DNA from 2 places in the Burkholderia sp. F1 genome. Region 1 is predicted to be linked to the other one. Evidence: riboswitches for the same ligand, from Rfam matches in the RefSeq annotation. Region 1 holds a riboswitch; the other holds the start of a gene.
The links. Region 1 has a riboswitch for thiamine pyrophosphate ahead of ACFIMZ_RS02115 (FAD-dependent oxidoreductase). Riboswitches for the same ligand answer to the same signal wherever they lie in the genome.

Region 1 (10,975 bases):
AGAAGTCGAGAGCAGTCTTTTTCATCGTCATCCCAAAATATGGCTTGGCTGAGGCTTAGCTGAACATCAGCGCGGTCAGCAGGAAATCGAGGCCGAGTACGGCGAGCGACGCGAACACGACCGTCTTGGTGGTCGCGCGGGACACGCCCTCGGGCGTCGGCTTCGCCTCGTACCCTTGAAACAGTGCAATGAAGGTCACGGCGAACCCGAACACGATGCTCTTCAGCACACCGTTGCCGACGTCGGCCCAGACCTGCACGCCGCCTTGCATCTGCGACCAGAACGCACCCGGATCGACGCCGATCAGGATCACCCCGACGAAATAGCCGCCGAGCACGCCGACCGCGTTGAAGATCGCCGCGAGGAGCGGCATCGTGATGATCCCGCCCCACATGCGCGGCGCGATCACCGTCTTGATCGGATCGACCGCCATCATCTCGAGCGCGGTGAGCTGCTCGCCGGCTTTCATCAGGCCGATCTCGGCGGTCAGCGACGTGCCCGCGCGGCCCGCGAACAGCAGCGCCGTGACGACGGGCCCAAGCTCGCGCACGAGCGACAGCGCGACGAGCAGGCCGAGCGCCTGCTCGGACCCGTAGCGGTTCAGCGTGTAGTAGCCCTGCAGGCCGAGCACGAAGCCGACGAACAGGCCCGACACCGCGATGATCACGAACGAGTAGTTGCCGAGGAAGTGAATCTGCTTCGTGACGAGCCGCGGCCGGCGCAGCAGCGGGAAGAACTCCAGCACGAGCCGCACGAACATGCGGGCGCCATAGCCGACGCGCACGAGGCCGCCGTTGACGAAACGTCCGATCGCGCTGATCATGCGCGCCCTCCGCCGAGCCCGAAATCCGCGCCGAGCGGCGGGCTCGTGTAATGAAATTTGAACGGGCCGTCCGGCGCGCCGTCGATGAACTGGCGCACGCTCGGATCGGTCGACGCGCGCAGCTCGTCGGGCGTGCCCTGCGCGAGCACGCCGCCGTTGGCCAGGAAGTACACGTAGTCGGCGATCGCGAACGACTCCGGCACGTCGTGCGTGACGAGGATCGACGTCGCGCCGAGCGCGTGGTTCAGCGTGCGGATCAGGTTCGCGGTGATGCCGAGCGAGATCGGGTCGAGGCCCGCGAACGGCTCGTCGTACATGATCAGCTGCGGATCGAGCGCGATCGCCCGCGCGAGCGCGATGCGCCGCGCCATGCCGCCCGACACCTCGGACGGCATCAGGTCGCGTGCGCCGCGCAGGCCCACCGCGTTGAGCTTCATCAGCACCAGATCGCGGATCAGCTCCTCGGGCAGGTCGGTATGCTCGCGCAGCGCGAACGCGACGTTGTCGAACACCGACATGTCGGTAAACAGCGCGCCGAACTGGAACAGCATGCCCATCTTGCGGCGCAGCGCGTACAGGCCGTCGCGCGTCTGCGCGCCGACGTCGGCGCCGTCGAACAGGACCTGGCCGCGGCGCGCGCGCACGAGCCCGCCGATCAGGCGCAGCACGGTGGTCTTGCCGCAGCCCGAGCCGCCCATGACCGCGACCACCTGCCCGCGCGCGAAGCGCAGGTTCAGGTTCGACAGGACGAGACGGTCGCCGTAGCCGAAGTCGACGTCACGGAGTTCCAGCAGGGTCTCTGAGGTGGTGGGGGCGCTCACGGAGCTGACATTCCTTATACGCAGAACGCCGAATTATAGGGCCTGCATCGGAATGATGTCGTGACGCCGCCCTCGGCCTTCCGGTCAATGAATGTCAAATTATCCGGGAAACAATTGCTGCAACGCAATAATCCTCGCGCGATAATCCGCAGCCCCGGTCACCGCGCTGACCACCGCGACGCTGCCGACGCCCGTCGCCAGCACGGCCGGCAGCGTGTCCGGCCCGACCCCGCCGATCGCGACGAGCGGCGCCTGCGCGCCCGCGAAGCGCGCGTAGCGGGCGATCCGGGCGAGCCCCTGCGGCGGCGCGGCGACCGCCTTGGTCGTGGTCGCGAACACCGGCCCGAGCGCGAGATAGCTCGGACGCACGTGCAGCGCGCGCAACATTTCGTAATATCCGTGACTCGACAGTCCGAGCCGCAGCCCCGCGCGCGTGATCGCCGCCAGGTCGGCCGTCTCGAGATCCTCCTGGCCCAGGTGCACGCCATATGCACCGGCGTCCGCGGCAATCTGCCAATAGTCGTTGATGAACACGCGCGCGTCCGGATGGCGGCGCCCCGCAGCGACCGCGCGCTCGATTTCCGCGCGCAGCAGGTCCGGCGCGGCGCCCTTCACGCGCAACTGCACGGTCAGCACGCCGCAGTCCAGCACCCGCTCGACCCATTCCGCGCTCGGCACGACCGGATACAGGCCGAGCCGCGCGGGACACGGCCTAAAGGCCGGCTCGGGCGCGGGCGGCAGCCCGGCGGCGCGCGGAAAACGCGCGGGGTCCACCGGCCACGCATCGGCGGCGGCCTCGTCGCCGTCGCGCCACGCGAGCGCAAGCACCAGCGCGTCGGGCGGCGCGAAGCCGCAGTCGAGGAACGCGGCGAACGCGGGCATCCAGTCGTCCGCGAGCGGGTGCGCGGCGGCGAGCGCGACGCGTTCGCCCGCGCGGTGCAGCACCGCGTGGCGCTCGCCGTATTCGATGACGGCCGCGCCGGGCGATGCCGGCCGCGACGCGGCGGACGCCAGCGCGCGCGCCGCGTGGTCGCCCTCCGACACGATCAGCACGTCGCCGTCGGCCGGCAGCTCGGGCGGCGCGACGCACAGCCGCCACGACGCCGCGCCGCGCGGCCACTCGCCGAGCCGCGCGCGAATCCGCTCCGCCGCCTCGGTCAGCTCGTCCGCGGGCGGCCAGAATGCGGCGGCCAGCCCCGCGCTCACGCGCCGCCCCCGTCCTGGTGCCAGAACGGCATGCCGACGACCGGCGTGCTCGCGTGCGCGGTTTCGCGCGCATCCATCGGCCCCGCGAGGTACGCGGCGCGGCCGGCTGCGACGCCCTGCGCGAACGCGCGCGCCATGATTTCCGGATGGGTCGCCTGCGACACTGCCGTGTTCAGCAGCACGCCGTCGAAGCCCCACTCCATCACCTGGCACGCGTGCGACGGCACGCCGAGCCCCGCGTCGACGATCAGCGGCACGTCCGGCAGCCGCTCGCGCAGCACGCGCAGCCCGTAAGGGTTCACGACGCCCTTGCCGGTGCCGATCGGCGCGCCCCACGGCATCAGCGCCTCGCAGCCGACGTCGAGCAGGCGCCGGCCGATCACGAGATCCTCGGTGCAGTACGGCAGCACCTTGAAGCCGTCCTTGACCAGCTGCGCGGCGGCCTCGATCAGGCCGACCGGGTCGGGCTGCAGCGTGTAGTCGTCGCCGATCAGCTCGAGCTTGATCCAGTCGGTCTCGAACACCTCGCGCGCCATGTGCGCGGTCGTCACCGCCTCGGCGACGGTCTGGCAGCCGGCCGTGTTCGGCAACAGCGGCACCGCGTGGCGCTTGAGCAGGTCGAAGAAGCCGGCTTCGGCGGTGCCGCCGCTCATCTGGCGGCGCAGCGCGACCGTCACGAGGCCGGGCTGCGCGGCCGCGATCGAATCGGACAGCGACTGCAGCGACGGATAGCGCGACGTGCCGAGCAGCACGCGGCTTGCGAAAGTTTCGCCGTACAGCGTCAGCGCATCGGCGGAAGGAAGGGACGTCATCTCGTGTTCCTGGAAAGATCGGGGACGCACCGGCGGCACTCAGCCGCCCGCGACCGGGTGCACGACGTCGAGCTTGTCGCCCGCCGCGAGCGCGCGCGCCGCATGCTGCGTGCGCGCGACGAACGTGCCGTTCAGCGCGACCGCGTACGGCGGCCGCGCGCCGTACGCGGCAAGCGCGTCGGCGACCGTCGCGCCGTCGGGCAGCGTGAGGGTCTGCTGATTGATCTGGATATTCATGGCTTGCTTCGTCGAATACGGGAGGCGACGCGCGTCAGGCCGGCTGGCGCGCGGCGTCGCGGTGATGAAGGAGATCCGGCCAGCGCGCCGCGCCGCGCCACGCGGCGAACCCATCCGCGCCGCCCAGCGCGCCGGACAGCGCCGCCTCGGCGAACGCGACCGCGGCGTGCGCGACCTCCGGCGCGATCATGAAGCCGTGCCGGTACAGGCCGTTGACGGCGAGCGTCGCGGCGCCGTCCCAGATCAGCGCCGGGCGATGGTCGGGCAGCGTCGGCCGGCACTGCGAATTCAGTTCGAGGATGCGCGCCTCGCCGAACGCCGGATGCACGGAGAACGCGGCGCTCAGCAGCTCCAGCGCGGAGCGCACGCTGACGGGCGACATGTCCTCGCCCTCCACTTCGGTCGCGCCGATCACGTACAGGTCGTCCTGCTTCGGCGCGATGTACAGCGGATAGCGCGGATGCAGCAGCCGCACCGGCCGCGTCAGGCCGATGCCGGGCGCATGCACGCGCGCGACCTCGCCGCGGATGCCGCGCAGCGCGGGCAGCACCGGCTTCGCGCCGAGCCCGCGGCAGTCGATCGTGAAATGCGCGTCGGGCAAATTGCCCGCGTCGATCGCGACGTGCCAGTGCGTATCGACGCCGCGCTGCGCAAGGCCCGCGGCAATTGCGCGCAGCGCCTGGCGGTTGTCGAGCTGGCCTTCGCGCGGCAGCAGCAGGCCGCGCGCGAAGCGGCCCGCGAGCGCCGGCTCGACCGCATCGACCTGCGCGCCCGCGAGCGTGACGAGGCCGCCGTCGAGCAGCGCGGCCGGCGCGTTCGCGCGCACGCGCCGCTCGAACAGCGGCGCCTCGGCGCGATCCGCGTGATGCCAGACGACGAGCGTGCCGTGGTGCTGGAAGTACACCGGCTCGGGAAGCTCCGCGAGCCACTGCGGCCACCGCGCGAGCGACGCCGCGCCCAGCTCGGTGATCAGCAGCTCAGCGCTGGCCGCCTCGGCGAGCGGCGCGAGCATCGCGGCCGCGACCCACGCGGCCGACTGCTCGCCGTCGGGGCCGCCGCGCTCGTAGAGCGCGACGCGATGCCCGTCGCCCGCGAGGCGCCACGCGATCAGGCGGCCGACGAGGCCGCCGCCCAGCACGGCGAAATCCGGACGAGAGGTCGGCGTGCTCATCGGACGCCCTCCCCGCGAAAAGCGCGTCCATGCGGAGCGGACACGCGTGCGTGATCCCGTGCGAACGCGCAAGGGGCGGGACAAAAGACTGAAGATTGATCGGCCATCGAATCCTTCCGTAACGCGCGACGCGCGTACCCAAAAGGACGAAACCGGCAGCAAAGGCCGGCCGGACGGAACAGCGCGCTGGCAATGGGGACGCAGCCAGCGCAGCCCGGCGGGATCGGAAACTTCCCGCGCCGGTATTACCCGGATCGGGTGCGAAGGGTCTCTCTCAGCCTCGCTGCGGCGCCGGAATCTCTGCCGGCCGTGCACGAAGCACCCCTGTTTCGTCGACGGCCATTAGACCATAAAAGCGGAAACCGCCGCAAACTGTCCCCGGTCGGCAATTTCACCGATGCCGCGCGCCGCTCTGGCACAATGCCCGCAGGCCGGTGCGCTTGGGCGCGCCGGTTGCCGTCTCACCGCTGGCCGTTAAGTACCGTTTAAGACGGGCGGACCACAATCCGCGACGCCCGCCGTCATGCGGCACCTTTTCCCGGCCCGCCGTTTTGCGGCGCGCACCCGGCACCGCCCGGCCTGTGCGCCGGCTACACATCAGGAAGCACATGACCCAATCGACCCATACCGCCCCCGATGCGCCGCAGGACGAGCGCCCGGTCTCCGCGTGGAGCCTCGTCAAGCCCTACTGGGTCTCGTCCGAATGGAAGATCGCGTGGGGATTGCTCGTCACGATCGTCGTGATCAATCTCTGCGTCGTCTGGATCAACGTCAAGCTGAACCAGTGGAACGCGCAGTTCTACAACGCGCTGCAGGCGAAGAATGTCCACGACTTCCCCGGTCTGCTGATGCAGTTCTCGGCGCTCGCGTTCGGCTTCATCATCCTCGCCGTGTATGGACGCTACCTGCGCCAGATGCTCGGGTTCCGCTGGCGGCAATGGCTGACCAACCGCTTTCTGAACGAATGGCTCGGCGATCGCGCGTTCTACCGGATCGAGCGCGACCGCCTCGCCGACAACCCCGACCAGCGGATCACCGACGACCTCCAGTCGTTCGCGACGACCACGCTCGCGCTGTCGCTCGACCTGCTGTCGACGGTCGTCACGCTCGTGTCGTTCATCACGATCCTGTGGTCGCTCGCCGGCGCGCTGACGTTCACGCTCGGCGGCACGCCGATCGCGATTCCCGGCTACATGGTGTGGGCGGCCGCGCTGTACGCGGTGGTCGGCTCGCTGATCATCCAGAAGGTCGGCCATCCGCTCGTGTCGATCAACTACCAGCAGCAGCGCGTCGAGGCGGACTTCCGCTTCGGGCTGATCCGCGTGCGCGAAAACGCCGAGCAGATCGCGTTCTATGACGGCGAGAACACTGAAAACGGCAACGCCCGCAACCTGTTCATGCGCATCCGCGACAACTGGTGGCGCGTGATGAAGTACACGAAGCGGCTCACGTTCGTGCTGAGCTTCTACGGCCAGATCGCGATCATCTTCCCGCTCGTCGTGGCCGCGCCGCGCTACTTCGCAGGCGCGTTCTCGTTCGGCGTGCTGATGCAGATCTCGTCCGCGTTCAACACCGTCAGCGACTCGTTCTCGTGGTTCATCAACAGTTACAGCACGCTCGTCGAATGGCGCGCGACCGTCAACCGTCTGCGCGAATTCAAGCGCGTGATGGGCGCGTCGCACCTGAAGGAAAGCGTGTCGCCCGCGACCGAGCACGGCGGCATCAACCTGCATTACGTCGATAGCGAGCATCTGTCGACGTCGTCGCTCAAGCTCGCGCTGCCGAACGGCAACGCGCTCGCCGACATCGGCAGCGTCACGATCGAACCCGGTTCGCGCTGGCTCGTGATCGGCAAGTCGGGCTCCGGCAAGAGCACGTTCATGCGCGCGCTCGCGGGACTCTGGCCGTTCGGCGACGGCGCGATCGACGCGCCGGTCAGCGCGCGGATGATGTTCGTGCCGCAGACGAGCTACCTGCCGATCGGCACGCTGAAGGCCGCGCTCACCTACCCCGCCACGGCCGACGCATACAGCGACGATGCGTGCCGCGACGCGCTGCGCGCGTGCCGGCTCGAAGAGTACGTCGACCGGCTCGGCGAGACCGGGCACTGGACCCGCGTGCTGTCGCCGGGAGAGCAGCAGCGTCTTGCCGGCGCGCGCGTGCTGCTGCACAAGCCGGACTTCCTGTTCCTCGACGAAGCGACGAGCGCGCTCGACGCGGACAACGAAGCGCGCCTCTATCACCTGTTCAACGAGCGGCTGCCGCAGGCCGCGATCGTCAGCATCGCGCACCGCGAATCGCTCGCCGCGTACCACGGCGGCACGATCAACGTCGAACGCGTGAGCGACAGCGACAAGGTCGCCGCGTAATCGCCCGCACGGGCGGCCGGTGCGCGTCGAGCGCCCCGGCCCCGGCCGCTGCCGGCGTGGCCCGCCTACGCCGGCGGCGGGCCCTCTCCCCATCCCTCCGCATCCGCCAGCGCAAGCGGCGCCGATACCAGCGGACGATGCGACGCCCCCGTGTGCGACAGCACGCTTTCGAACAACGTCAGCGCTTCGAAATGCAATTCGACCGGCTGGCGCAACTCGCCGCCGCGCGCCGGCTGCCCGACCGCGTAGTGCGGCAGCCGCGCGAGCGTCACGTGCGGCCGAAACGGCCGGCGATCGGTCGGCATGCCGACGTCCTGCAACGCCGCCACCAGCGCGTCGTTCAGCGCGACCAGCGCCGGCTCGACGCCGAGCTCCGCGACGATCAGGCGCGCCTTCGGCAGACTCGGCCACCACGCAAGCCGCTCGACCTGCTGCAGCGGCAATGCGTGCGCAGTCGCCAGCGCCGGCAGCCGCGCGGCGAGCGCGTCGCACCGGTCGCGCTCGATCGCGCCGAGAAACGCGAGCGTCACGTGCAGTTGCTCCGGCTGCGTGCGCCGTGCGCCGCGCGCGACCGGCAGCGCGTGCAATGCGTCGCGCGACGCCGCGTCGGGCATCAGCGCGACGAATGCACGGAGCCGGTCGCCGTTCATCGTCAATTGGCCGCGACGCCCGTCGCGACGCCGATTGCCGGCGCTGCCGCCGGACGCTGCGGCAGCGGGCCGTGCTCGCCCCACACGTCCTTCGGCAGCACGTGCGCCAGCTCCGGAATCGTGTTGCGCGTAAACACCGGATCGGCGACGCCCGCGGCGCGCTGGCGACGGTAATCGCGCCATGCGGCGTGCGCGTACTTGCCGAGCGCGAGGATCGCGATCAGGTTGATGATCGCCATCAGGCCCATGCTGGTGTCGGCCATCGCCCACACGAGCGGCAACTGGCCGACGCTGCCGAACATCACCATCCCGAGCACCGCGATGCGGAACACCGGCAGCACGCCGCGCCGCTTCGTGATGAAGTCGACGTTGCCCTCCGCATACGCGTAGTTGCCGATCACCGACGAGAACGCGAGGAAGAAGATCGCGACCGCCATGTAGATGCCGCCCCAGTCGCCGACGTGGCTCGAGATCGCGCGCTGCGTGAGCGCCGCGCCTTCCATGCCGGTGCCGAGCTCGTACTGGCCGGACAGCAGGATCACGAACGCCGTCGCGCTGCAGATCACGATCGTGTCGACGAACACGCCGAGCATCTGGATCAGCCCCTGCGCGACCGGATGCCGGGTGCTGGCGGTCGCCGCCGCGTTCGGCGCGCTGCCCATGCCGGCTTCGTTCGAGAACAGCCCGCGCTTCACGCCGATCGCGATCGCCTGGCTGACCGCGTAACCGGTCAGGCCGCCCGCCGCCTGCTCGAATCCGAACGCGCTCTTCACGATCAGCACGATCACGTCCGGCACCATCGCGATGTGCGTCGCGACCGCGTAGACCGCGAGCGCGAGGTAGCCGATCGCCATCAGCGGCACGATCACCTGCGCGACGGCCGCGATCCGGCGGATCCCGCCGAAGATGATCGGCGCGGTCAGCAGCACGAGGGCAAGGCCGACGGTCTCGCGGCTCCAGCCGAACGACGTATGGAACGCGTCGGCGATCGCGTTCGCCTGCACCGCGTTGAACACGAAGCCGAACGCGAGGATCAGCGACAGCGAGAACAGCACGCCGAACGCGCGCGAGCGCAGGCCTTGCTGGATGTAGTACGCGGGGCCGCCGCGATAGGTGCCGTCCGGGTGCGAGACCTTGAAGATCTGCGCGAGCGTCGCCTCGACGAACGCGGACGACATGCCGACGAGCGCCGTCATCCACATCCAGAAGATCGCGCCCGGCCCGCCGACCGTCAGCGCGACCGCGACGCCGGCGATGTTGCCGGTGCCGACGCGGCTCGCGAGCCCGGTCGCGAACGCCTGGAACGACGAGATGCTGCCCGGCTCGCCCTTGCTGCCGACGAGCCGCATGCTGAGGAACAGCGCCTTCAGCTGGATCATCCGGAACCGCAGCGTGAACCACGCGCCCGCGCCGAGCAGCAGCGCGATCAGCACGTAGTTCCACAACACGCCGTTGACGACGTCGATCAACCCATGCACGAGTGCTTCCATCCGGTCTCCTTTTAAATGGGGTCAGTTATGGCCGGCTGATTAACGTGCCGGAGGGCAACATGATATGACAATTCGCAAGATTTCTTACAAAACGAAAGAAAAAGAGATGACATGAAATCGGCATTGGATGTCATCAGGTTAGGCGACGCTTCGCGAAAATGCGGGGAAGCCACGCGGCGAGGGCGCGGACGGCGACGTGATGATTGTTGACCACATGACATGCGCGTCGAGGCACCACACCTGCAAGACGACGAATGTGGCGCGATCGGCCAGCTAACCGATGTCAAGATACGCGCGTGCCGGTTCGGTCAAGCGATCCGCTAAAACGACAACACGATTGCGAACGAACCAGCCCTCTTTGACATTCCGAAACGTTTTCGATGGCGCATATAGGCCAATGAGTGGTGCTTTCATATTCGTCGCTTTGCTTAGCCCATTCGTTCCGCGCTCACCGCTACCAAACACCACGATCTTTACCCTGACAGGGTCGGCATGCCGTTCTGGAAAAGGCTCTCCGGCAATCGGAGCAGTCCCCGGATGTTTGCATGTCGTGCCGCGAGCTTTCACGAAAGATCCTCGAAAGCATGCGGACCGAAGGATGTCGCATCACCGCCATCTCTGGAATGATGGGTGAGCCCCCTTGCGTCAAAGGCAACAAAGGTTGATGCCAAACACTTCGGATAACGAATTACTTTGCAAATCAAGAACAGTACGGGGATTGAAAATGACGGATCGAGATTAATCAGTACCTGAAAATATTGAGAGAATTGCACAAACGCGACACCATCGAGAAAGACGGCGATTTTTAGCAAGCTCGACAGCCCTCCCCCTCCTGGCATTATTGAAACACTCAACATGTTCCGCACAATCCGATGCGATGCCGTCGACTTCAGTCACTGCGCCGCGTTTACCGAGTCTCGACGGTTTTTCCGGCAAGGTTGGCGGTGGAGGGGCAATGTCAGAGGCCTCGCTCGGCTATCCAAAGCTCTTGTGCTTCGGCAGATATTGTTCCGCCACCGAAATTTTCAATGACGCAGACTATGGCGACATGATTGCCACGACAGAGGAATTCTTCCAATTTCTGTTCGAGAGTCGAAACGCATTATTCTGTCAAAATCAATTAACTTTAGTAGGCGAATTTACCGGATGGCTTGCGAGAGGCGGCTACAAGAATTTCCCAGGCGCAAATTCGTATAGTCTTAACGTCGCACTGGGCCACGCCGACGCATCGACACTATTCGGCATCTACGCAAACCAGCTGAATGGAATCCGCCCAATATCAGAATTCCAATTTTACGGAAGCCCATTCATGTTCATTGGAGCCGTCTACTATTGGATTTTCGGAAATGGGGAGCGCAGATCACTCAATCTTGAATCCATGAATCTAAGAATGGGG
Region 2 (10,975 bases), 910 kb from region 1:
AGTGCGGCAGCGTGCGCGCGCATCGCGCAGGCGCTCGGCATCGACGAAGCGGTGTTCGTCGCGGCGCTGCCGACGCCGGCCGATGCCGAGCCGGACGCAGCCACGGCGGCGGTTGCGATCCGGCGCACGCCGGTCGCGCCACCCCCGGCCGCCCCCCGCCAGGCGTCGCTGTTCGATGACGAAGCCCCCGCGGTTGCGGCGGCGCCTCCGGCCGACGAAGCCGCAGGCGCCGCCGATGACGACGGGCCCGCGTGGATCGAGGCTGACGAACTGTTGTGGCTCGATGCGGCCGCGTTGCCGCCGCTCGATGCCGGGGCCGCGCAGCGCGCGATCCCTGTTGCGCCGGAGGACGTCGAGGCCGCTGAAGCAACCACACCGGCGCCGCTCGCGGATTGCGTCGTGTGGCTCGAGCGCAATTACCGTTTCGGGCTCGATTCGCCGATCGGCCGCCTGTCGCTGGCGATACGTCGCGGCGCCGTGCAGGAGGCGCTCGACGCGCTGCCGGCGAGCGACGCGGCCGCCGCATCGTTCCACGAAGATGCCGGCGACGCGCTCGCCGCGATGACCGTCGAGCGGCTCGCGCGGCGCTTTTCCGCCTATCTGGACGCGTTGCAGGATGCGCTCGCCGCCGCCGCGCCGGACCCGTTGCCGCTGTTCGACGCGCTCAACCGCTTCCGGATCCTGTGCGCGACGCGTGGCGGGGCGCGCGGCGCCGAACACGTCAATGCGCTCGTGGCGTCGCACGTGCGCCGCGCCGCGCGCGTGCCGCTCGCGGTCGGCGCGCACTGGTTCACCGGGCGGCCGATCATGGTGACGCGCAACGACTATGCGCTCGGGCTGTTCAACGGCGACATCGGCATCGCGCTGCCCGACGCGCAGGGCGTGCTGCGCGTGTGGTTCAAGCGGGCGGACGGCACCGCGCGCGCCGTGTCGCCGGCCGCGCTGCCGCCGCACGAGACCGCGTTCGCGCTGACCGTTCACAAGTCGCAAGGCTCGGAATTCGACGAAGCCGCGCTCGTGCTGCCGGCGACGTTCGGCCGCGTGCTGACGCGCGAGCTGGTCTACACGGCGGTGACGCGGGCGCGCACGCGCGTGCAGGTGATCGGCGGGCGCCGCATGCTCGCGCAGGCGATCGCGACGCGCACGCAGCGCGATTCGGGGCTGTCGGCGCGCATCGCCGAGGCGCTCGCGCGGCGCGCCAGGGAGGCGTCGCGATGATGATCCGCTATACGCTCGATCCGGCCGGGATCGAATGGACCGCGGTGCGTGCGCAGGGCGCGGGCGGACAGAACGTCAACAAGGTGTCGAGCGCGATTCACCTGCGCTTCGACATCCGCGCGTCGTCGCTGCCGCCGCTGCTCAAGGAGCGGCTGCTCGCGCTGTCGGACCAGCGCATCACGCGCGACGGCGTCGTCGTGATCAAGTCGCAGGAGCACCGGACCCAGGAGCGGAACCGGGAAGCCGCGCTGGCGCGGCTCGACGCGTTGATTCGCAGCGTCGCCGTCACGCCGCGCGCGCGCGTCGCGACCCGGCCGACGCGCGCGTCGAAAGAGCGGCGGCTGGAGCACAAGGCGCGCCGCAGCGTCGTGAAGTCCGGGCGGGGGAAGATCGAGGATTGACGCGCGCCGTCAGCGCATGATCGTGCCCGCGCTGTCGAGCACGAAGTCGACGCAGAACACGACGAGCCGATCGTGCACGCGGGTCGCGACGGCGGCCGTATAGCAATCGCGGCCTTCCGTCAGCGAGAAGTGCGGCCCCATCAGCGCGACGCGGCCCGGTGCGGCGATCGCGCGCTGGAAGTACGGGCGCCGCGACCAGTTGCTGTGCGTTTCCGGGAAGAGCGGCGCAAGGCGTGTGGTGACCGGATTGCGCTCGTCGGGCTGCGCGCTGACCGACGGCAGGAACTGTTCGCCGATCTCGTTCGTGACGAACACGCGGCGCGCCGACGGCATCACGAGCACGCGCTGTGCGGCGGTGCGCAGGTCGTCGCTCGCCGCGAACGCGGCCGCGCCGGCGAGCACGAGCCGCTCGATCGCATCGAAGCCCGGCTGCGGGGCGCTCGGCTGCGCGTGGCGGCGGGCGATGAAGCGCTTCCACGCGGCATCGAGCAACGCGGGCGCCGCCGCGCTCGCGCGGGCGATCGACGGGTCGGGCTGGCCGAACTGGAAGCCCTGCACGAAATCGATATCCGCTTCCATCAGCGCCTGCAGCGCGTCGTCGCTCTCGACGCCTTCCGCGAGAACCATCGCACCGGCCTGGTGCAGCATCGACACGAGGTGATGCATGATGCGGCGGTCCTCGGCGGACCAGGTCGCGCGCTCGACGAGCGAGCGGTCGAGCTTGACGATGTCGGGCTTCGCGCGCCACACCCGGTCGAAATTCGAGAAGCCGGTGCCGAAATCGTCGATCGCGATCAGGAAGTCGCGGTGCTGGATCATGTCGATCGTGCGGGCGAGCGCGGCTTCGTCGCGCGACGGCTGCTCGACGACCTCGAGCACGACGCGGTTCGGCGGCAACGCGAAATGCGTGCACAGCAACTCGACGAACTCGCGCTGCACGAGGCCCGAATCGAGTACGCGCGGCGTCACGTTCAGGAACAGCCAGCCGTCGCCGATGCCTTGCGCGACGAAATTGGCGGTGTGCAGGCAGCGGGCGAGCCGGTCGAGCAGCAGCGCGTCGGCATCGTCGCGCGCCTTGTCGAACAGGGCGCCGGGCGACAGCGTCTCGCCGTTCGCATCGGCGCCGCGCAGCAGCGCCTCATAGCCGACGACGCGCTTGTGCGTGATCGACAGCACCGGCTGGAACGCGCTGCGCAGCGTCACGCCGCGATAGTCGGTCACCCAGCCGCTGGGCGTCGGCGTAAGGCGCTCGAGCACGGATTCGAGTGAAAGGGCATGGGTCTGCGGCATGTCAGCGGCGCCCGGGGACGAATGGCAACGCAGTGTCGCGGCGCGCCGCCGAAGCGGCCGCGCGCGCAGGCAGGCGCGGTAGAGCGAGGTCCATCTTGGCCGCCTCCTGCGGATAGGTGTTCTGAGTGTAGCGGGATACGCCCGGTCGGCGTATCAGGGTAACTCCACACGCTCGCCGCGTACAGCCCGGTCCGGTGGGGAGGCGCGCGGAGGCATCGACGTGGATCAACGAAAGCGCGTGATGCGGGAGATGCGGCGCAAACGCCCCAAAAAAAAGCGCGCCCATGCGGGCGCGTCCGGTTCGCGTCCGGGCGGGCATCGCGCCAGGCCGACGCCCGCGCGCTCGTCAGGTCGCCGGTCGCATGCCCGGCAGCCGCTTGATCACGCCGGTCGCGAGCGCCGTGCCGGCGAGCACGATCGCGCAGCCCTCGAGCATCACGGCCGACACGTGTTCGCCGAGGAACAGCGCGCCCCACAACAGGCCGAACACCGGGATCACGAACGTCACGGTGATCGCGCGGGCCGGCCCGACGTGCGCGATCAGGTAGAAGAAGATGAAATACGCGATGCCCGTGCACGCGATGCCGAGGCCGAGGACGGCGCCCCACGCGTGCGCGCCGACCGGCGCGGCCGGCCAGGTCGCGATCGCGAACGGCAGCAGCAGCACCGTCGAGCCGATCATGCTGCCGGTCGCGTTGACGAGCGGGTCGACGCCGCTCAGCTTGCGCTTCGTGTAGTTGGCCGCGATGCCGTACAGCAGCGTCGCGCCGAGCGCCGCGGCCGCGGCGAGCGCGGTCGCGCTCGCGCCGGCGCCGCCGTGCGCGCTCGCAACCTGGTCCCAGACGAGCGTGAGCACGCCGGCGAAGCCGATCACGAGGCCGAGCGCGCGCGGCAGCGACAGCTTGTCCTTCAGCCACACGTACGCGACGAGCGCGCCCCACAGCGGCGTCGTCGCATTGATCACCGACGTCACGCCGGCCGACAGCGTGAGCTCGGCGAACGCGAACAGGCAAAACGGCGCGCCGGAGTTGAGCGCGCCGACGACGAACAGCGGCCACGCATGGCGGCGCAGTTGCGCGCCGAGCGTGGCGGGCGCAAGACGCGTCAGCGCGAGCCCGAGCAGGAACAGCGCGCCGATGCCGACACGCAGCACCATCAGCGGCGCGACGCCGAACTCGGTGACGCCGATTCGGATGAACAGGAACGACGCGCCCCACAGGGCGGCGAGCACGGTCAGCAGGCAGGCATTTTTGGGTGACATCGGTCGTGACGCGGAGGGCAGGGAGGGGGATGCGCTGCATCTTACACCGCGCATCCCGGCCGACGTTTCACGATCGGATGAAATGACAAGAAACGGTAGATCGGCGGCGGAATGCGGCCGTCAGTGGTGATGCCAGCCGCCGCGCCCGCCGAAGCCGAAATTGAGCGACACCGCCGGCCCCCACCAGCCGCCCCAGGCCGGCGCATAGGCAGGCGCCGGATAATAGTAGGCGGGCGCGGGCTCGACATACACCGGCGCGGTCTGGACGGGCGCCGCCGCGTAATAGCCGGACGGATAGTAGCCGTACGGGTAATAGCAGCCGGCGAGAGACGCGCACGCGAGCGCCGCTGCGACGAAGGTTCTGGTCATGATGTCTCCCCGGCGAGGCGGGTGAAGCGCCGATGCTTTAGCTTAGGCTGCATGTCCGTGACACGGTGTGCAAAACGGTAACGGATCATTTCGGGGACCGCTACGGGGACCGCCGCGGCCGTCGCATTGCGCAAGATGCTACGTACTCCGCATCGGACCGTCTTCCACGCGGCACCCGTCGCCGGCGCACATGCGAAAACGGCGCTTCCCGTCTGCGGATAGCGCCGTCTGTCTGGTTCGGCCTCGCGTCCCGCGAGGACGCCGCCGGATTACTTGCCGACCTGGTTGCCGATGATGCCGCCGACCGCCGCGCCGCCGAGGGTCGACAGTGCATTGCCGCCGATCGCCGCACCGGCGACGCCGCCGACGCCTGCGCCGATTGCCGTGTTGCGCTGACGGGTGGTCATCGAGTCGCACGCCGACAGGCTGGCCATCGTCGCGACCAGCAGTGCGCACACCCCAATACGCCGGATCGAGTTCATGATCGTTGTCCTTGATGTTGTGAACGGAGGACGCGCGACCGATCGGTGGCCACGCATGAACCCAATCTACGCGCTGGCCTGTCCGGCTGCTGTAAGGACTTGTTAGAGCGTTCGCGCTTTCGTAATGATTTGTTTCCCCGGGTTCCGGCACGCATGCGGCAGACGCAAAAAAGCCCGCTCGAAAGCGGGCTTTGTGCATCGTGAAGCGATCTGACGCTTATTGCCGGTGATAGATCTCGGCACCGGTCTTGACGAACTCGACGGCCTTGACCTCCATCCCTTTCTTCAGCGCTTCGGTTTCGGACACGCCTTGCTGCGCTGCAAACTCGCGCACGTCCTGCGTGATCTTCATCGAGCAGAAGTGCGGGCCGCACATCGAGCAGAAGTGCGCGACCTTCGCCGAATCCTTCGGCAGCGTTTCGTCGTGGAATTCGCGCGCCTTGTCCGGATCGAGGCCGAGGTTGAACTGGTCTTCCCAGCGGAACTCGAAGCGCGCCTTCGACAGCGCGTTGTCGCGCACCTGCGCGCCCGGGTGGCCCTTCGCGAGATCCGCGGCGTGCGCGGCGAGCTTGTACGTGATGATGCCTTCCTTCACGTCGTCCTTGTTCGGCAGGCCGAGGTGCTCCTTCGGCGTCACGTAGCACAGCATCGCGGTGCCGAACCAGCCGATCATCGCGGCGCCGATGCCCGACGTGATGTGGTCGTAGCCCGGCGCGATGTCGGTCGTCAGCGGCCCGAGCGTGTAGAACGGCGCTTCCTTGCACCAGTCGAGCTGCAGATCCATGTTTTCCTTGATCAGCTGCATCGGCACGTGGCCCGGACCTTCGATCATCACCTGCACGTCATGCTTCCACGCGATCTGCGTGAGCTCGCCGAGCGTCTTCAGCTCGCCGAGCTGCGCTTCGTCGTTCGCGTCGTAGATCGAGCCGGGGCGCAGGCCGTCGCCGAGCGAGAAGCTCACGTCGTACGCCTTCATGATTTCGCAGATCTCTTCGAAGTGCTCGTACAGGAAGCTTTCCTTGTGATGCGCGAGGCACCACTTCGCCATGATCGAGCCGCCGCGCGACACGATGCCCGTCATCCGGTTCGCGGTGAGCGGCACGTACTGCAGGCGCACGCCCGCGTGGATCGTGAAGTAGTCGACGCCTTGCTCTGCCTGCTCGATCAGCGTGTCGCGGAAGATTTCCCAGGTCAGGTCCTCGGCCTTGCCGTTGACCTTTTCCAGCGCCTGGTAGATCGGCACCGTGCCGATCGGCACCGGGCTGTTGCGGATGATCCACTCGCGCGTTTCGTGGATGTGCTTGCCGGTCGACAGGTCCATCACCGTGTCGCCGCCCCAGCGGATCGCCCACGTCATCTTGTCGACTTCCTCGCCGATCGACGACGTGACGGCCGAGTTGCCGATGTTCGCGTTGATCTTCACGAGGAAGTTGCGGCCGATGATCATCGGCTCGGATTCCGGGTGGTTGATGTTCGCGGGGATGATCGCGCGGCCGCACGCCACTTCCGAGCGCACGAATTCCGGCGTGATCTCGGTGAGCGCATTGGGGCCGAATGCCGCGGCGCCGAACGCCTGGCCCGGGTGCTGGCGGCCCATCATCGCGGCGAGCTTCGCGCCGTTCGGGCCGCTCGCCTTCAGGCTTTCGAGGTACTCGGCGCGGCGCTGGTTCTCGCGGATCGCGATGTATTCCATTTCCGGCGTGATGATGCCCCGGCGCGCATAGTGCATCTGCGTGACGTTCTTGCCGACTTGCGCGCGGCGCGGATGGCGATGCAGGCCCGGGAAGCGCAGGTCGGCCGTGGCCGGGTCGGCCGCGCGTTCGCGGCCGTAGTCGCTCGTGAGGCCCGACAGCGTCTCGGTGTCGCCGCGCGCTTCGATCCAGCGCTGGCGCAGCGCGGGCAGGCCCGCGCGGATGTCGATCTTTGCTTCTGGATCCGTGTACGGACCCGACGTATCGTAAACGTAGATCGGCGGATTCTTTTCGCCGCCGAAGCCGGTCGGCGTGTCGGACTGCGTGATCTCGCGCATCGGCACGCGGATGTCGGGCTGCGACCCCGTCACGTAAATCTTGCGCGAATTCGGCAGCGGCGCGACGGCAGCAGCGTCGACGTGCGCGTCGGCGGACAGAAACTTCGGATTGGCGTTCATGCGATCTCCTGATGTGGGGCGCTAGCTAAGCAGGAGACGAGATTCGTGAGGCGGCGGGTTTCGTCAGAAGGATGGCGGCGAAGCCCGTACGCTTCCCTGCGCTGGCATTATCCAGATCAGGTTCAAAGGGTATTTCTCACCCGCAATTGCCGGTTTCTTGACCGAGCGCATTGCAGGACCCCCGCGTTAGCAAGCGCACACGATACACCGGCTTCGCGGCGGTTTCAACCGGGGACAGATCCGTGCCGGATAGACGGCCGCAGCATCGTGCGGCGCGTACCGGCGGCACGGCGCGCGCCGCGCACGGGGCGACGGCCGCGCGGACACGACGGCGCAGCGCAGCATCGCGCGGCTGCGCGCGTCGCGAAAAAAAAAATTTCGCGACGGCCTGTCATATGGCGCCGCGTCGTCCGTCTATTCGGCTCCTTAAACCCATGTACTGGAGTGATGTCATGAAAAAAGCACTGATGGCAGCCTGCGTCGCCGGCCTCGCGTTCGCGGTGACGGGCGCTTATGCGCAGAACGATGCGATGTCGAAGGATCAGGCGCCGATGTCGAAGGACGCGATGGGCCACGAAGCGATGTCGAAGGACGAAGGGATGCAAAAGGACGGCATGAAGAAGCACGCGATGAAGAAAGACGCGATGAAGAAGGGCGGCATGTCGCACAACGAGATGGGCAAGCAGAAGCAGGACGACAAGATGAGCCCGTCCAACTGACGGGATGGTTCGCGCGCGGCTTGTGCCGCCCGCCCGGTCATGCGTTCGCGACAGCGGACGCCGCCCGGTCGGCGCGGCAGCCGCGCCACTGGAGGAGTCGTCATCATGCAAACCGTTCGCGCCACCGGGCCCGCGGCCGCGACGCCGCCCGCGCGCTCGATCCACCCGCGGTGGGTGCGCGTGAGCCACTGGCTCAACGCGCTCGCTGCGATCGTGATGGTGCTGTCCGGCTGGCGCATCTACGATGCGTCGCCGATCTATCCGCCGTTCGTGTTCCCGCACGGCATCACGCTGGGCGGCTGGCTCGGCGGTGCGTTGCAATGGCATTTCGCGGCGATGTGGCTGCTCGCGGGCAACGGGGTTTTCTACCTGACGATGGCGATCGCGACCGGACGCATCGCGCGCAAGTTCTGGCCGGTCACGCCGGCCGACGTGTGGCGCGACTTGCGCGCCGCGCTGCACGGCAAGCTGTCGCACGACGACCTGAGCGTCTACAACGCGGTGCAGCGCGCGGCCTATCTGACCGCGATCATCGATCTCGTGGTGCTGGTGCTGTCCGGTCTCGTGATCTGGAAATCGGTGCAGTTTCCGCTGCTGCGCACGCTGCTCGGCGGCTACGACAACGCGCGCGTCGTGCATTTCTGGGCGATGTCGGTGCTGGTCGCGTTCGTCGTCGTGCACGTCGCGATGGCGCTGCTGGTGCCGCGTTCGCTGCTCGCGATGCTGCGCGGCCGCTGAGCGACCCGCGCGTCCAAGGAGATCATCATGTCCGAACCCGAAGACACGCGCGCGCGTGCGCGCTGGACGCTCGACCGGCAGTCGCTCGCGCTCGACGTGCGGCGTGAGCTCGCGATGCCGTCGCGGCGCCTGTTCAATCGCCGCATCCTGACGCTCGGCGGCCTCGCGATGCTGTCCGGCTGCACGCTGCAGGACGATGCGTCGGTCAACACGTTTCTCGAGAAGGTGTCGCGGATGAACGACCGCGTGCAGGCATGGCTGTTCAGCCCGGACCGGCTCGCGCCGACCTATACCGAAGCGGACCTGACGCGGCCGTTCCCGTTCAACGCGTACTACGGGATCGACGAGGTGCCGCACGTCGATGCGGCGACATACCGGCTCGCGCTGTCCGGCCGCGTGAGCGGCAAGCGCGTGTGGACGCTCGACGAACTCTATGCGCTGCCGCATGCGGAGCAGATCACGCGGCACATCTGCGTCGAAGGATGGAGCGCGATCGGGCGCTGGGGCGGCACGCCGTTCGGCGCGTTCCTCGCGCGCGTCGGCGCGGATACGAGCGCGAAGTACGTCGGCTTCAAATGCGCGGACGATTACTACGAGAGCATCGACATGCCGACCGCGCTGCATCCGCAGACGCTGCTGACGTTCGAGTACGACGGACGTCGCCTGCCGCCCGAATTCGGCTTTCCGATGAAGCTGCGGATGCCGACCAAGCTCGGCTACAAGAACCCGAAGCACATCATGGAAATCTTCGTGACCAACACGTATCCGGGCGGGTACTGGGTCGACCAGGGGTACAACTGGTTCGGCGGGTCGTAAGCGCCGCGCGCCGGCCGGCGCACGGCGCGCGGGGCGCGACGTGCGCGGGTCAGAAGGTTTCCCAGTCGTCCGCGCCGCCTGCCGAGGCGAGCGCCGGTGCGGCTGACGCAGCCATGGGTGCGGGCGCCGGGCGGGTGACGACGCGCGGCGCGACCGGACGCGGAGCCGGTGCGCGCGGTGCGGGAGCGGGCGTCTTGATTGCCGCGGCCGGCGCGGCCACGCCGCGGTCGGCGAGCTTGAACACCGCGACCGCGCGCTTCTGCTGCCCGGCCTGCTGTTCGAGCGATTGCGCGGCGGCGGACGCCTGTTCAACGAGCGCCGCGTTCTGCTGCGTGACTTCGTCCATCTGGCTGACCGCGATGTTGACCTGCTCGATCCCGCGGCTCTGCTCGTCGGACGCGGCCGAGATCTCCGCGTTGATGTCGGCGACGCGGCGGATCGCCTGCTGCACGTTGCCCATCGTGCGGCCGACCGCTTCCGCCTGCGCCGAGCCGTCGCGGACCGTCTCGACCGAGTGCTGGATCAGCTCCTTGATTTCCTTCGCGGCGCTCGACGCGCGCTGCGCGAGGCTGCGCACCTCGCCCGCGACGACCGCGAAGCCGCGGCCCTGTTCGCCGGCGCGCGCGGCCTCGACCGCGGCGTTCAGCGCGAGGATGTTGGTCTGGAATGCGATGCTTTCGATCAGCCCCGTGATGTCGGCGATTTTCGACGAGCTCGCGCTGATCTCGGTCATCGTCACGAGCATCCGCTGCACGACCTCGCTGCCGTTGTCGGCGACCTCCGACGCATTGGTCGCGAGCGTCGTCGCCTGGCGCGCGTTTTCCGAGTTCTGCTTGACCGTCGCGGTCAGCTCTTCCATGCTCGCGGCGGTTTCCTCGAGCGACGCGGCCTGTTCCTCGGTGCGCGACGACAGGTCCATGTTGCCGGCCGCGATCTCGCCCGACGCGACCGAGATCGATTCGCTCGACGCCTTGATCCCGCGCACGATGTCAGCGAGATGCGTGTCCATCTGGCGCAGCGCGACCAGCAGGCGGCCGAACTCGTCGTTCGAGCGGATCTCGATCGCGTTCTCGAGATGGCCTTCGGCGATGCGCTGCGCGGTGTTCATCGCGGCGCCGAGCGGCTGCGTGATCGCGCGCTGCAGATACAGCCAGGCGCCGATCGCGGCAGCCACGCCGATCGCGAGGGTGCCGAGCGACGCCCACATCAGCGTATGGGACGTGTCGTTGCCCTGGTCGGCCGCGTCCTTGACCTGCTTCGCGTTGATCGTGATGTCCTCGTCGATGCTGTCGGCGAGCGCGGTGCCGAGCGGGCGGAGCTTGTCGACCGCCGCCGCCGTCGCGTCGGCGTTGCCCGATTCGGCCGCGCCGAGCGCGGTCGACGCGAGCGCGCGGAAATCGCCGAGCTGGCCGGCGATGCGGTCCGCGAGCCTGCGCTCGTCGGCGGCCGTCACCTTCGCCGGGTAGTAGTCGTTCCACGCGGCCAGCACCTTCTTCTCGCGCTCGCGCATGCGCTCGGCGATGGTCTTCACC

Region 2: linked by a shared signal. The riboswitch ahead of thiC (phosphomethylpyrimidine synthase ThiC) and the one ahead of ACFIMZ_RS02115 (FAD-dependent oxidoreductase) in region 1 are both predicted to bind thiamine pyrophosphate.

The regions. Positions count from the first base shown of each region.
Region 1 covers NZ_CP172421.1:436,416-447,390, reverse strand. Annotated here, with positions in the region: gene mlaD (outer membrane lipid asymmetry maintenance protein MlaD) at 1-31, opposite strand, end outside; gene mlaE (lipid asymmetry maintenance ABC transporter permease subunit MlaE) at 56-823, opposite strand; gene ACFIMZ_RS02135 (ABC transporter ATP-binding protein) at 820-1,644, opposite strand; gene thiE (thiamine phosphate synthase) at 1,744-2,850, opposite strand; gene ACFIMZ_RS02125 (thiazole synthase) at 2,847-3,662, opposite strand; gene thiS (sulfur carrier protein ThiS) at 3,702-3,899, opposite strand; gene ACFIMZ_RS02115 (FAD-dependent oxidoreductase) at 3,934-5,070, opposite strand; TPP riboswitch at 5,285-5,406, opposite strand; gene ACFIMZ_RS02110 (ABC transporter ATP-binding protein/permease) at 5,679-7,439, shown strand; gene thpR (RNA 2',3'-cyclic phosphodiesterase) at 7,505-8,089, opposite strand; gene ACFIMZ_RS02100 (alanine/glycine:cation symporter family protein) at 8,092-9,579, opposite strand; gene ACFIMZ_RS02095 (hypothetical protein) at 10,143-10,436, opposite strand; gene ACFIMZ_RS02090 (lipid II-degrading bacteriocin) at 10,535-10,975, shown strand, end outside.
Region 2 covers NZ_CP172421.1:1,348,528-1,359,502, forward strand. Annotated here, with positions in the region: gene ACFIMZ_RS06530 (AAA family ATPase) at 1-1,218, shown strand, start outside; gene arfB (alternative ribosome rescue aminoacyl-tRNA hydrolase ArfB) at 1,215-1,619, shown strand; gene ACFIMZ_RS06540 (EAL domain-containing protein) at 1,629-2,909, opposite strand; gene ACFIMZ_RS06545 (DMT family transporter) at 3,256-4,170, opposite strand; gene ACFIMZ_RS06550 (hypothetical protein) at 4,291-4,539, opposite strand; gene ACFIMZ_RS06555 (glycine zipper 2TM domain-containing protein) at 4,809-5,021, opposite strand; gene thiC (phosphomethylpyrimidine synthase ThiC) at 5,239-7,170, opposite strand; TPP riboswitch at 7,246-7,363, opposite strand; gene ACFIMZ_RS06565 (pentapeptide MXKDX repeat protein) at 7,623-7,889, shown strand; gene ACFIMZ_RS06570 (cytochrome b/b6 domain-containing protein) at 7,995-8,627, shown strand; gene ACFIMZ_RS06575 (molybdopterin-dependent oxidoreductase) at 8,655-9,443, shown strand; gene ACFIMZ_RS06580 (methyl-accepting chemotaxis protein) at 9,493-10,975, opposite strand, start outside.